Regions from separate parts of the Pseudidiomarina tainanensis genome, predicted to be linked through region 3. Evidence: predicted binding sites of a transcription regulator. Region 3 holds the regulator's gene; each other region holds the start of a gene.
What was found. The regulator sigma-54, encoded in region 3, starts transcription at its own class of promoters, with help from an activator protein. The targets are predictions, from matches to a motif close to GTTGGCACGNNNNTNGNNT.

Region 1 (4,284 bases), on a different contig from region 3:
GATCTTGAACGCGATTAGCTAATAGTCGGCAAAAGAACACATCAAGTTGCTCACAGTCCCAATCGCCAGCCATATAGGCCTCACCGAGTGCAAGATTACCGCGAGCTATCACGTCACCTAAAAATGAGGCATCGCGCAATTGCATATCCCACGGCCGATTTCCATTGAGTTGGATATCGGCCGGAGCTAATAACTCACTAACAAATGCTTGTGCGTTCGCCATGCTACCTCCAGTGACACGATTTACGCACAAGTGTAGTCAAGATAACGGCATTTGCACGGCTGCCAAATAAGTTCTAGCGTGACTTAGACGCCACAAATTCGGGATAGGCTTCAACGCCACATTCCGAAATATCAGCACCTATATATTCATGCTCCATAGAGAGGCGAATGCCAAATGCTCTGGCTAAAAACCACCACACCAGCAAACTACTTGAAAATACCCAGAGAAAAATAATGGCAGCACCGAGTAATTGAACCGAAATTGATGCCGATACAGATGTCAGCACCGCACAAATCAACCCATAAAGGCCTGCCACGCCGTGCACCGAAATAGCACCAACTGGGTCGTCAATTTTTAAGCGGTCGAGTAATACTATGGAAGCCACAACAAGCGCACCCGCACCCGTACCGATTAGTACCGAGCTAGTTGCTGTTGCAGCCGCAGGTTCAGCTGTAATTGCGACTAAGCCTGCAAGTACACCGTTCAAAATCATGGTGAGATCAGCTTTGCGCCAAATGAGGCGAGTAATAGCAAAAGCAGAAACGGCACCGGCAGCAGCTGACAAATTCGTATTGAGAAAGATATTGGCCACCGCATTGGCGTTTTCCACAGTGTGAATGCTTAAGAGCGAACCACCATTAAAGCCTAGCCAGCCAAACCAAAGGATAAGTGTACCGAGAGTTGCCAGCGGCATATTGGCGCCAGGGATTGGATAAATAGCACCACTATGTCCATATTTACCTTTACGCGGACCAAGAATCATCACACCAGCAAGAGCAGCAGCAGCTCCCGTCATATGTACAACGCCTGAACCGGCAAAATCTACAAATCCCATCTCACTTAAAAAGCCACCGCCCCAAGTCCAGCTACCAACAAGCGGATAGATGACACTCGTCATGATAAGGGTAAATACCAGAAACATTGAGAGCTTCATGCGCTCTGCCACGGCTCCGGATACAATTGACATCGCGGTTGCGACGAAGACCATTTGGAAGAACAGGTAAGCGCTCGGGGAGTAATCGGAAATTGTTGTTTCACCATACATCAGGCGATAGCCGATGAAAAAATAACAGAGGCATGCGAGAGCGTATAATAGGATATTCTTGACCAGAATTTCGGTGGTATTCTTGGTTCGTACCAAACCAGCCTCAAGCATGGAAAAGCCTGCCGCCATCCACATCACTAATGCCGCACTTAATAAAATAAACAAGGTATCTAATGCATAACTTAATTCGGTCATAGTCATGGGAATCTCCTTATATCGCGAAGCGATCAGTTTCGCCGGTGCGAATCCGAATCACGGTTGAGAGCGGCGTGACGAAGATTTTACCATCGCCGGTATTGCCGGTATGCGCGGCGTCTCGAATAGCATCAATAGCAGCTTCGAGCTGTTCATCGGTGACGGCAATATCGATGCGTATTTTGGGTAGAAAATCGATACGATATTCGGCACCTCGATAGAGTTCGGTGTGGCCTTTTTGCCGACCAAAACCACGAACTTCTGTAATGGTCATACCCTGACAGCCAATCTGTTCAAGGGCTTCTCGAACGTCGTTGAGTTTGGCGGGTTTTATGATGGCGATAACAAGTTGCATGGTGACTCCTTTTTCTCAGCGAACTAGATTTAGTCGGGTTATTCATCGTCTCCGCTTAATAACCAAGCAATTGCCATGCCAAAAAAAGCATCAAAAAAAGGATTAAAATCGCCGAAAATACGCGAAACTTGCACTAATTTGGTGCGATTGTTTAATTTTTACAGAGATCTTGCACCATTGGTGGGCACATGAGTGGGCACATTGGTGGCATACAACGAACGGGTAAGTCGAACACATGCGGTTTGCTGAGGGATAACATATAATGATTGAATCTTTACAAGGTGCTGTAAGCTCCGTAATGTTAACGCAAAGAAACCAAAGGTATCGCCATGAAATATCTATCCTTAATGACTGTCTTATTTGTGCTCGCAGGCTGTTCATCGAATCACTCATCAGTGAGTGAGGTAGATATGTCTGCGGCAGAGTCGGTAGACTTTATGCGACCTTATGAGTTGTCACGTAACGATGTGAGCTTTGTCAGTTTGGGGCAAGTACAAGGTGAATCTTGCCAAGCAAACGTGTTCTCCGAAAAACCGACCCAACAAGAAGCTTTACTGCGCATGAAAATTGCGGCGGCAAAACTCGGTGCAAATCGTTTGATATTACGCAGTTGTCAGCAAGACCAAACAGATGATTGTCGAGCGCGCTGGATTTGCACTGGTGATGCGCACCAGGCACAACCGTTACAGTAAGTGAATCATTGTAGAAGGAGTCGTCATGCAAGTTGCTAAGCGTTCTGCAGAGCTAATCGGTCAAACAGATTTATTGCGATTGAACTCACTTTCGGATTTAACCGGTTGTGATATTTGGGTGAAGTTGGAGTCGCAAAACCCTGGTGGTTCGATAAAAGATCGTGCTGCATTGCAAATGATTAAAGATGCGATGGACAAAGGTGAACTCAAGCCCGGTATGACGATTGTTGAAGGCACCGCCGGAAACACTGGAATAGGTCTCGCGGTGGTTGCTCGTTCGTTTGGCTTGAACATGCTGGCAGTTATGCCCAATGATCAGAGCAAAGAAAAAGAGCGCATGATTACGTTGCACGGCGCCCAACTTAAAACGGTTGACCCAGTTCCTTTTAAAAACGAAAATCATTTTTATCATACGGCGCGCCGATTGGCTGAACAAAATGATGACTATTGGTGGGCCAATCAATTTGAGAATACCAGTAATGCGCGAGCTCATTATCTGACGACTGGCCCTGAAATTTGGCAGCAAACCAATGGCAACATTGATATTTTGGTGTCTGTCGCTGGCACCGGAGGAACGATTGCTGGTAACTCAATGTATCTCAAAGAGCGCAACCCGAACATGCAAGTTTGGTTGGCTGATCCAGATGGTTCTGGCATCTACAGTTATTTGAAAACTGGAGAATATGTCAGTCAAGGTAGCTCGTTCACCGAGGGCATCGGCATTATGCGTTTGGTTGAGAACTTTAAACAGGCGCGTATTGATGCGGCAGTAAACCTTCCTGATGACGATTTAGTGACGTTGTCGCGATACCTTGTGGAGCACGAGGGTTTAGTGCTTGGCAGTAGCTCGTGTTTAAACGTGGCTGGCGCGTTGCAAGCCGCAGTATTGCATGGCCCAGGAAAGACGGTCGTGACGTTCGCTTGTGATCTTGGCGAGCGCTCGGCGAGCAAACTCTACAACGAAGACTATTTAAAACAACGCGGCGTTCGTACCGAGCCCGAGAAGATATCTGAGTTAATTCGTCGTTACCAGAATCAGGGTGATAAAGTTTGGTATCGTCAATCATGAAAGGTAAACTCAGCTTCGCCGCTCTTCTGGTCGTAAGCGGACTGGTATGCTCGAATAGTTGGGCACAGCAGTTAACTGAACCGTCAGCAAGCGAAGAGGCTAAGTCACCGTTAATTATTGCTCACCGCGGAGCTTCAGGTTATGCGCCTGAACACTCTGCGGTTGCGGTCGCTTTGGCCCATGCCCAAAATGCCGACTACATCGAACAAGATGTAGTACTGACTCGCGACCATGTTCCCGTCGTGTTGCACGATATTGTTTTGGATTTTGTGACCAACGTCAAAGAGGTTTATCCGGACAAACACCGTCCCAATGGCCACTATTATGTGGTTGACTTTACCTTTGCGGAACTCCAAAAGTTAACACTCACCGAACGTAAAAATAAACATGGCGAGCAGCGTTACCCACAGCGATTCTCCGTGACCAGCGGGGATTTTAAAATCATGTCGCTGGCGCAGCAGATTGAGCTTATTCTTGGCTTAAATCAAACGCGCAATACGAATACCGGCCTATACATTGAATTCAAGGCGGCGCGTTGGCATAAAACTCAAAATTATGATGTCGTTCAAGCAACACTCGGTGTTTTAGCACGCTATGGATTCAGCGACGTTGTACCGCCAGCGCCGATTTATTTGCAAAGTTTTGACCCCGAAGTATTACGCCGGTTGAAGCGCGAATTCATGACACAGCTACCACTGGTGCAGT
Region 2 (4,284 bases), on a different contig from region 3:
CCACTTCGGCGAGCTTGTGGATACAGCGCTCTAACTCAACCTGAAGCGTTGATAATGACTCAGAGTACGCTTCACCATCGTCAATGGCTTTCGCTAACCAAGCGGTGCTGTTTTCGTTACCAGCGAACGCTTTCATGAATGCGCGCTTCGGCATACCAGCCTGCTCAACACACATCTTCATGATCAGACGTTCTTGCACACGTACACGATGCATCATGTCGCGCATGTCTTTCACTAAGCGATCAAACTGCTTCGGTACTAGACGGAATTGCTTGAAGAGTTCGCTCAACGCTTCGATTTCTTTACGCGCTTTGGCGTTGTCACGACCATGCTTGCTTATCGCAGCACGCGTTTTCTCGTATTGGTCACGGAGTTCTCCAAACTTTTGACGCGCAAATTCAGGATCGATGCCGCTATCTGAGCTGTCATCATCACTATCATCGTCGTCATCATCAGCGTCGTCATCTTCATCATCGAGTTGATCGTCGCTGAGTTCAGAACCAATGTGAGTTGCCACAACAGGCGCTTCATCAACTTCATTCGGGTCAATGAAACCAGAAATGATGTCGGTTAAACGCATTTCTTCGGCTTCACATGAATCCCACTGATCCAGTAAGAAGTTGATGGCTTCAGGATATTCCGCAACCGAACATTGAACTTGGTTAATACCATCTTCAATGCGTTTTGCGATGTCGATCTCGCCTTCACGAGTTAACAATTCAACTGTGCCCATTTCACGCATGTACATGCGCACAGGGTCTGTGGTGCGACCCAACTCACCATCTACGCTTGCTAATGCTTGCGCGGCGGCTTCAGCTGCGTCTTCATCAGCGGTATCTTCGCTCATCATCAATTCATCGGCATCGGGTGCGTTTTCAAACACCTGAATACCCATGTCATTGATCATGCCGATGATGTCTTCGATTTGATCCGAATCAACGATCTCAGAAGGTAGGTGATCGTTCACTTCAGAAAAAGTGAGATAACCTTGCTCCTTACCTTTGGCAATAAGAAGCCTGAGCTGTGATTGACGACTCTGCTGCATACAGATCTACCACCTGTTATTAATGAGAAATGTAACCGGTCTTAAACTTACGGCGACTCAAATAGGTACGAATATGTACTCTAATTAGATGAGTGCGTGAGGTATAAAATTCAAGACCGGAAATTGTAGCAGATACTGTCGTTTTCAGCCAGAATTTAATCAGTTATTCTGAGGAATCCGTGACAACGCGAATTCGCCTGTGCCAATTAAATTGCCATTTGCAAAGACAACCGGCGTACATTCATCACGGGTCGTATTACCATCGGCGTGAACGCGCTGAGTGCGATAATAAAGTACGCGATAACGTACGTTATCGACGGTCCACAAATCTGAAAATTCAGGCGTGCCCAATTCATTTTGCACGGTTTCAACGGTCATGCCGTCAGTGAATGATGCGATTGCAGCGCGATTGCTGGCTTCTTTTTTGCTGACGCTATCACTCGTGCTGTAATTTTCGCCGTCGCCGTTGACGGCAATCACACAACCTTGTAATCCAGCAGACAAGATAACAACAGCACCGATCATGGCTAATTTTGGGAACTTCATGTTTTACTCCTAATTGTTATTCGAATTTGATTTATGTTTTGTACACAAGAGGTTATGCAAGACTAATGCCATAATTCTACTGCGTTGTTTTGATTGGGTTTTTAACGATTTGATGAGTTTACGCGATAGCGGAAACTACTAATTTGTGGCAATTTCTAACGGCTATTAGCGCTTTTCACGATCTTTCAGATATTGCAACAAGGTGAGATATTCTTGCTTTTCCGATTTGCTCAATGGCGCAGTACGTTCCTTTTCGAGCAGTTCATTGGCTCGTTGTTCAACAAACAAATCAATGAAGTAAGCGAAGATATCGAAGAATTCGTGGACTGCTTTTTCGGCATCAAGATGATGCTCCCAAAGCGCCAATTGACGCAGAGCCTTCTCTTCCGGCTCTCCTCGCCATAACTCTAATATTTGAGCTGAGGTTAACGATTGTGCATGCGTCTGCTCATGCAGCTTCAACAACAAATCGATACCGGGTTGCTTCAATGCTTTTAACTCTGCATGTAGCGGAATCTCGCGGCCAATTTCGGGATGTTGAACTAATAACCCAATGGCTCGGCGCATCGGTGTCATTTTGAGCGTCGAACGCTCGGGCTTCGCGCGTTCTGGGGCTTTAATTTGTGCTTCGAGTTGCGAGGTTTCACGGCGCAGCAACCGTGCTAAGCGTTCCATCAAAGTTTCACGATAGAAGTCACTGGCAATCCGTTCAATGAGCGGTTTGGCTTGCTTCAGCAGTAATGACTTTCCAGCATCCGATTGAACATCAATGGTTTCGGTTAAATGTGCGAAAAAATAATCGGTGAAACTTTGCGCTTGCTGCAAACGGCGGGCGAATTCGTCAGCACCCTCTTTGCGTACCAAGGTATCTGGATCTTCGCCGTCGGGAAGAAACAAGAAGCTCAACTCAATGCCGTCATTAAGCAGTGGCAAGGCATTTTCTAAGGCTCGCCAGGCGGCGTCTCTGCCGGCGCGATCGCCATCGTAACAACACACGACTTTACGTGTGGCGCGAAACAGCATCTGTAATTGTTCGGTCGTGGTTGCAGTGCCAAGCGATGCGACAGCAAAGCTGATGCCAGCTTGTGCTAATGCGACCACGTCCATGTAGCCCTCAACGATAACGACCTGTTCCAGCTCGCGATTGGCCTGCCGAGCTTCATAGAAACCATAAAGCTCACGGCCTTTATGAAAAATTCTGGTTTCCGGCGAGTTTAAATACTTCGGGCCATCGCCCTCGAGTATACGTCCACCAAAACCGACAACACGGCCACGTCTATCGCGAATCGGAAACATCACGCGGTCGCGGAAGAAGTCATAAAGGCGACCCTGATCATTCTGATTAACTAGCTTCAGATCAACTAATTGCTGTTTTGATCGTTGATCTGATCCTAACGCACTGAGTAAACCATCCCAGCCATCTGGCGCATAGCCAATTTGAAATTGCTTGACGATATCGCCGCTGAGTCCGCGCCCTTTGAGGTATTCGATGACACGGCTTGAGTTAGTATGGTGGCGGAGTTGATGAGCAAAAAACTTCGAGGCCCGCTCCATTTGTTCATAGTCACTTGATTCTTGTGCCCGCTTACGGGCATCAGCGACAGGATTACTTGACGTTTCTCTCGGTACTTCAAGCCCAAGCATATGCGCGAGTTCTTCAACGGCTTCAGGAAACTCAAGCCCATCGAATTTCATTAAAAAATCAAGCGCATTGCCATGCTCACCGCAACCGAAGCAATGATAAAACTGCTTGTCAGGCGCCACCGTAAAACTTGGTGACTTTTCATTATGAAATGGGCAGCAGGCTTGGTAGTTACGACCAGCCTTTTTCAGCGGAACTCGGCTATCGACAATCTCTACAACATCAGCACGTTCAATGAGATCGTGAATAAAGCTCTTTGGAATTAAACCTGCCATGGTCTGCCTGTGTTGCGTGATGGTGAAATTGCGAAGCTAGAATTGTACTCGCTGTTGGAATTGGTGCAACCCAGATATGAAAAAGCCGGACTGAGTCAAACTCATTCCGGCTCTTCGAGGTCTGTGCTGTAGTGAAACGCAAGTGGCGTTATCGCTACGTTACCAGTGACACACCAGTTACTTAGTACAGACGAGTGCGACGTGCATTTTCACGCGACAATTTTTTCGCGTGACGCTTAACCGCAGCTGCTTTTTTGCGCTTACGCTCAGAAGTTGGCTTCTCGTAGAATTCACGACGACGAACTTCTGATAATACACCTGCTTTCTCGCAAGAGCGCTTAAAGCGACGCAAAGCTACGTCAAACGGCTCGTTTTCTTTTACTTTAACAACTGGCATTAAAATCTCACCTCAATGAAAATTCTGTTGTTGAATTGGTTGAATCAACTGTGGATTTGTAAAACTGGTTAATAAATAACCACCACGATTAAATTTGGTGCTGAATTGTAGCGAGTTCAGATCCTGATGTAAAGCCCAAGATCAATTTAAATCGGAATGTATTGAGAGGTGGAAGCACCGCCGCTATGAGACAGGCTGAACAGGCTCACATTGGGGTGCGGCAGCACTTCCAATAGCGTTATGAACCACCTTAACGGGTCAGTTCGATTTAATTTTCGCACAACTATGCGACGAAAACTGACGTTGTACTTAAGTATTTTCTAAAATAATTTAAAAATCATGCAGTTCTGCTCATTAGTTTGTACACTATGTGCACTTA
Region 3 (4,284 bases):
AGCCGATTCAGATTAATGCCGAACGTGAGTCATTTGATGTGGCCAAAAAAGTAGCGGTGTTCGATCAAAATGTCGTGATTCGTCAGGGTAGCTTATCGATTCGTGCCGATCATCTTGAAGTGACACGTCGTGATGATCAAACGGATGTATTCACCGCCACAGGTAGCCCCGCTGTTTATGAGCAGCAGTTGGACGATGGCTCGCCCATCACGGCTGAAGCGGAAATAATTAGTTACGATCAAAGCCAGCAATTATTGACACTCTCTGGCAATGTGAAGGTCTCGCAAGAAAATAGCGTGATACAAGGTAGCGAGATTATCTATAACTTTGCGACGCAACAGCTTTCAGCTAACCGTAGCGAAGATGATGCGGATCGTGTGACCACCATTTTTATGCCAAAGAAAAAGAGCGACAACCAGAATGAGCCGACTAATCGCTGAGCATCTCGCGAAATCGTACAACAAGCGGCAAGTAGTAAAAGACGTCAGTCTAACCGTAGAATCCGGTCAAATTATCGGCTTGCTGGGCCCGAATGGGGCTGGTAAAACGACTACTTTCTATATGATTGTTGGCTTGGTCAACAACGATAAAGGGCGCATCATGATTGATGACGAAGATATTTCGTTGCTTCCAATGCATGAGCGTGCGCGCCGCGGTATTGGGTATCTGCCGCAAGAGTCCTCAATATTTCGAAAATTGACCGTACGTGACAATATCATGGCGATCTTAGAGACGCGCAAAGACCTCGATGCCAATGGCCGTGAAGAACGTTTAGATGGTCTGCTCGAAGAGTTTCATATTGGCCACATTGCGAATAGCCTCGGGATGAGCTTGTCCGGCGGTGAACGTCGTCGCGTCGAGATTGCTCGTGCTCTTGCCGCTGACCCAGCGTTTATTTTGCTCGATGAACCGTTTGCAGGCGTCGACCCCATTTCAGTTCTCGATATTAAAAAAATTATTGAGCATCTGAAAAATCGCGGCATTGGTGTGCTAATTACTGATCACAACGTACGCGAAACCCTCTCGGTTTGTGAAAATGCTTATATTGTTAGCCACGGTGAGTTGATAGCGACCGGTGACGCCCATACCATCTTAAATAACCAACAGGTTAAAGACGTGTATTTGGGCGAACAATTCACCCTCTAGGTGGTTTAATGAAACAAGGTCTGCAGTTTAAGTTCTCTCAGCAGCTGTCAATGACACCACAGCTGCAGCAGGCGATTAAACTGTTGCAGCTTTCAACGCTGGAACTACAGCAAGAAGTTCAACAAGCGCTTGAAGAAAATCCCCTACTTGAACTTGAGCAAGCCGAAGCGGAGGGCGAAACCGCAATCAGCGACGACGATGAATTATGGGATAGTCCTTGTTCTGCTTCTTTAGGTCAGTCAGCATCGAGTTTCGATGGCGAGGATTCAGTATTTGAAGGCGCCTCAAGCACAAGTTTGCACGACCATCTAATCTGGCAAATGCAGCTCTCGCATTTTTCTACTGTTGATGAAGTCATTGCCCTCGCCATCATTGACGCCATTGATGATAGTGGTTACTTAACCGCCTCGCTTGACGACATCATTAGCGCCGTCAATCAGCAGTTAGACGAGCCAGTTGAGCTCGATGAAGTGGCTGTTGTACTTAAGCGTATTCAACATTTTGACCCTATCGGCGTCGGCGCTCGCGATGTCGGTGAATGCCTCGCCTTGCAACTTCTACACTTACCCACCGATACACCGTGGCGCAATGAAGCGTTTACGGCAGTTCGTGAGCATTTAGCTCTTTTGGGCAGTCGTGATTACCGAACGTTGGCGCGGCGATTACGCTTGAATGAAGACGACTTAGCCGCAGTCATTGAGCTCATTCAACAACTACAACCGCGACCGGGCGAGGCGTTCAATCAAAGTGATGACGACTATGTGATTCCGGATATTTTAGTGCGCAAAAAAAATAATCGCTGGATGGTTGAGCTAAATCCAGAAAGTGTGCCTAAACTTAAGGTAAATGAAAGTTACGCGAAGTTATGCCAAGGATCGCGCCAAACTGATGACATGCAATACATACGCCAGCAAACACAAGAAGCCAAATGGTTTATTCGTAGCCTTGATAGCCGCAACGAAACGTTGCTCAAGGTAGCCAACGCTATTGTTTTGCGCCAACAAGGCTTCTTTGAATACGGTGAAGAAGCCATGAAACCGATGGTTTTAGCCGACATTGCCAGTGCGGTTGATATGCACGAATCAACTATTTCACGAGTAACCACGCAAAAGTATATGCATTCGCCGCGTGGTGTGTTTGAATTGAAGTACTTCTTCTCTAGTCAGCTTGGCACTGATACGGGTGGAGAAGCTTCATCAACGGCGATACGCGCGTTGTTGAAAAAGCTAGTTGCTGCGGAAAACCCGAAAAAGCCGCTGAGTGACAGTAAATTGACTGAACTCCTAGCGGAACAGGGTATCCAAGTAGCTAGACGGACCATTGCGAAGTATCGAGAGGCACTCAATATTCCGCCCTCGAGTCAACGCAAACGTCTTATCTGAATCTTGGACAACAGAAGGAAGATGTTATGCAAATTAATCTGACTGGTCATCACGTAGAAATCACTGACGCCTTGCGCGAGTATGTTGATAGCAAATTTAGCAAGCTCGAACGTCATTTTGACCACATAAATAACGTCCATGTCATTTTAAATGTTGAAAAGTTGACGCAAAAAGCGGAAGCTACGCTGCATTTGAATGGCGGCGAAATTTTCGCAGATTCAGAGCATCAAGATATGTATGCCGCCATCGACGGGTTGATCGACAAACTCGATCGGCAGGTTATTAAACATAAAGAAAAGATGAAACGTCACTAAATCATGGATTTATCCACCTTGTTAAGCCCCGACTGCACGCGCTGTGCAGTCGACGGCTCAAGTAAAAAGAAAGTACTTGAGCTCATTGGCCAACTGGCCGCGCCTCGCCTGTCTGGCACAACCAGCTTCGATGTCTTTGAAAGCCTGCTGAATCGCGAACGATTGGGCAGCACCGGTATCGGTATGGGTGTTGCAATTCCACATGGTCGGTTAGCGAGTGCTAACAAACCTGTAGCAATACTCATGACGCTATCAGCACCTATCGATTTCGATGCCATTGATAATCAGCCGGTCGACATTATTTTCGCGCTATTGGTACCTGAAGACCAGCATGAGCAACATTTGCAAACGCTGGCGTCGGTGGCACAACGATTAAATGATAAGAATTGTACGCGGGCTTTACGTGATGCCCAGAGCGATCAAGAATTATATGACCTGTTCACGGGTTAAGTAGAAGCATCATGCAATTAATTATTGTCACAGGCCGATCCGGCTCCGGGAAAACTATTGCGCTGAGAGTTCTTGAAGATCTCGGCTATTACTGTGTCGATAATTTACCGATTACTCTGATGCCTACACTTGTGCATGCAGTCATTGATCAATATGACAAAGTTGCGGTCAGTGTTGATGTGCGCAATTTACCTGCCGATCAAAATGAGCTTACCGAAGCGCTCGATTTTCTGCCCAGCAAAGTTAAACCAGAAATCCTCTACATCGACTCATCGGAAGCAATTTTGCTAAGACGCTTTGGCGAAACCCGTCGCCTGCACCCGCTCTCACAAAAAGAAATGCCATTGGCGGATGCCTTAGCCGCTGAAGCAGCGATGCTTGAGCCATTGGCGGAACGCGCAACTTGGCGTATCGATAGTAGTGATTTGAGTGTTCATCAGCTCAGCGAACAAGTGTCCGAGCGCGTGCTTGGTAAAGCCGCTTCACGATTAATTGTGGTGTTTCAGTCCTTTGGCTACAAATATGGGCTACCGCCTGATTTAGACTATGCATTTGATGCGCGTATTTTACCCAACCCACACTGGGTGCCAGAGCTCAAGCCATTAACTGGCAATGACCCGGCAGTACAACATTTTTTTGAGCAGCAGCCGCTAGTAACTAAGTTTATTCATCAGCTTGAAGTGTTTTTTGAAACCTGGTTACCACATTTTCAGCGGAGCAACCGAAGTTACTTAACCATAGGCATCGGCTGTACGGGTGGCCAGCATCGCTCGGTTTATATTGCCGAACAACTTGCCAAGCGTTTCGCTGAACAACCATTCAAGGTGCAAGTGCGACATCGTGAAGCAAGTCGCCACGCAAAATCATAACGCCTAAAGCTCCTTAAAGGTTTTCTTATGACCGATGTCATCCGTCGCACCGTTACCATCCGCAATAAACTCGGCCTGCACGCACGCGCCGCAACCAAGCTTGCTAAGCTCGCTCATCAATTT

Region 1: the regulator sigma-54 is predicted to act here: its motif matches at 1,883-1,901, upstream of BM292_RS10855 (P-II family nitrogen regulator).
Region 2: the regulator sigma-54 is predicted to act here: its motif matches at 1,646-1,664, upstream of BM292_RS10940 (DUF3192 domain-containing protein).

Annotation. Positions count from the first base shown of each region.
Region 1 is NZ_FOYU01000004.1:136,889-141,172, reverse strand. It holds gene cfa (cyclopropane fatty acyl phospholipid synthase) at 1-223, opposite strand, end outside; gene BM292_RS10860 (ammonium transporter family protein) at 297-1,469, opposite strand; gene BM292_RS10855 (P-II family nitrogen regulator) at 1,480-1,818, opposite strand; gene rcsF (Rcs stress response system protein RcsF) at 2,148-2,510, shown strand; gene BM292_RS10845 (cysteine synthase A) at 2,536-3,579, shown strand; gene glpQ (glycerophosphodiester phosphodiesterase) at 3,576-4,284, shown strand, end outside.
Region 2 is NZ_FOYU01000004.1:155,206-159,489, forward strand. It holds gene rpoD (RNA polymerase sigma factor RpoD) at 1-1,045, opposite strand, end outside; gene BM292_RS10940 (DUF3192 domain-containing protein) at 1,205-1,591, opposite strand; gene dnaG (DNA primase) at 1,757-3,508, opposite strand; gene rpsU (30S ribosomal protein S21) at 3,690-3,905, opposite strand.
Region 3 is NZ_FOYU01000001.1:1,378,448-1,382,731, forward strand. It holds gene lptA (lipopolysaccharide transport periplasmic protein LptA) at 1-440, shown strand, start outside; gene lptB (LPS export ABC transporter ATP-binding protein) at 421-1,146, shown strand; gene BM292_RS06680 (RNA polymerase factor sigma-54) at 1,155-2,528, shown strand; gene hpf (ribosome hibernation promoting factor) at 2,555-2,842, shown strand; gene ptsN (PTS IIA-like nitrogen regulatory protein PtsN) at 2,846-3,292, shown strand; gene rapZ (RNase adapter RapZ) at 3,304-4,161, shown strand; gene BM292_RS06700 (HPr family phosphocarrier protein) at 4,189-4,284, shown strand, end outside.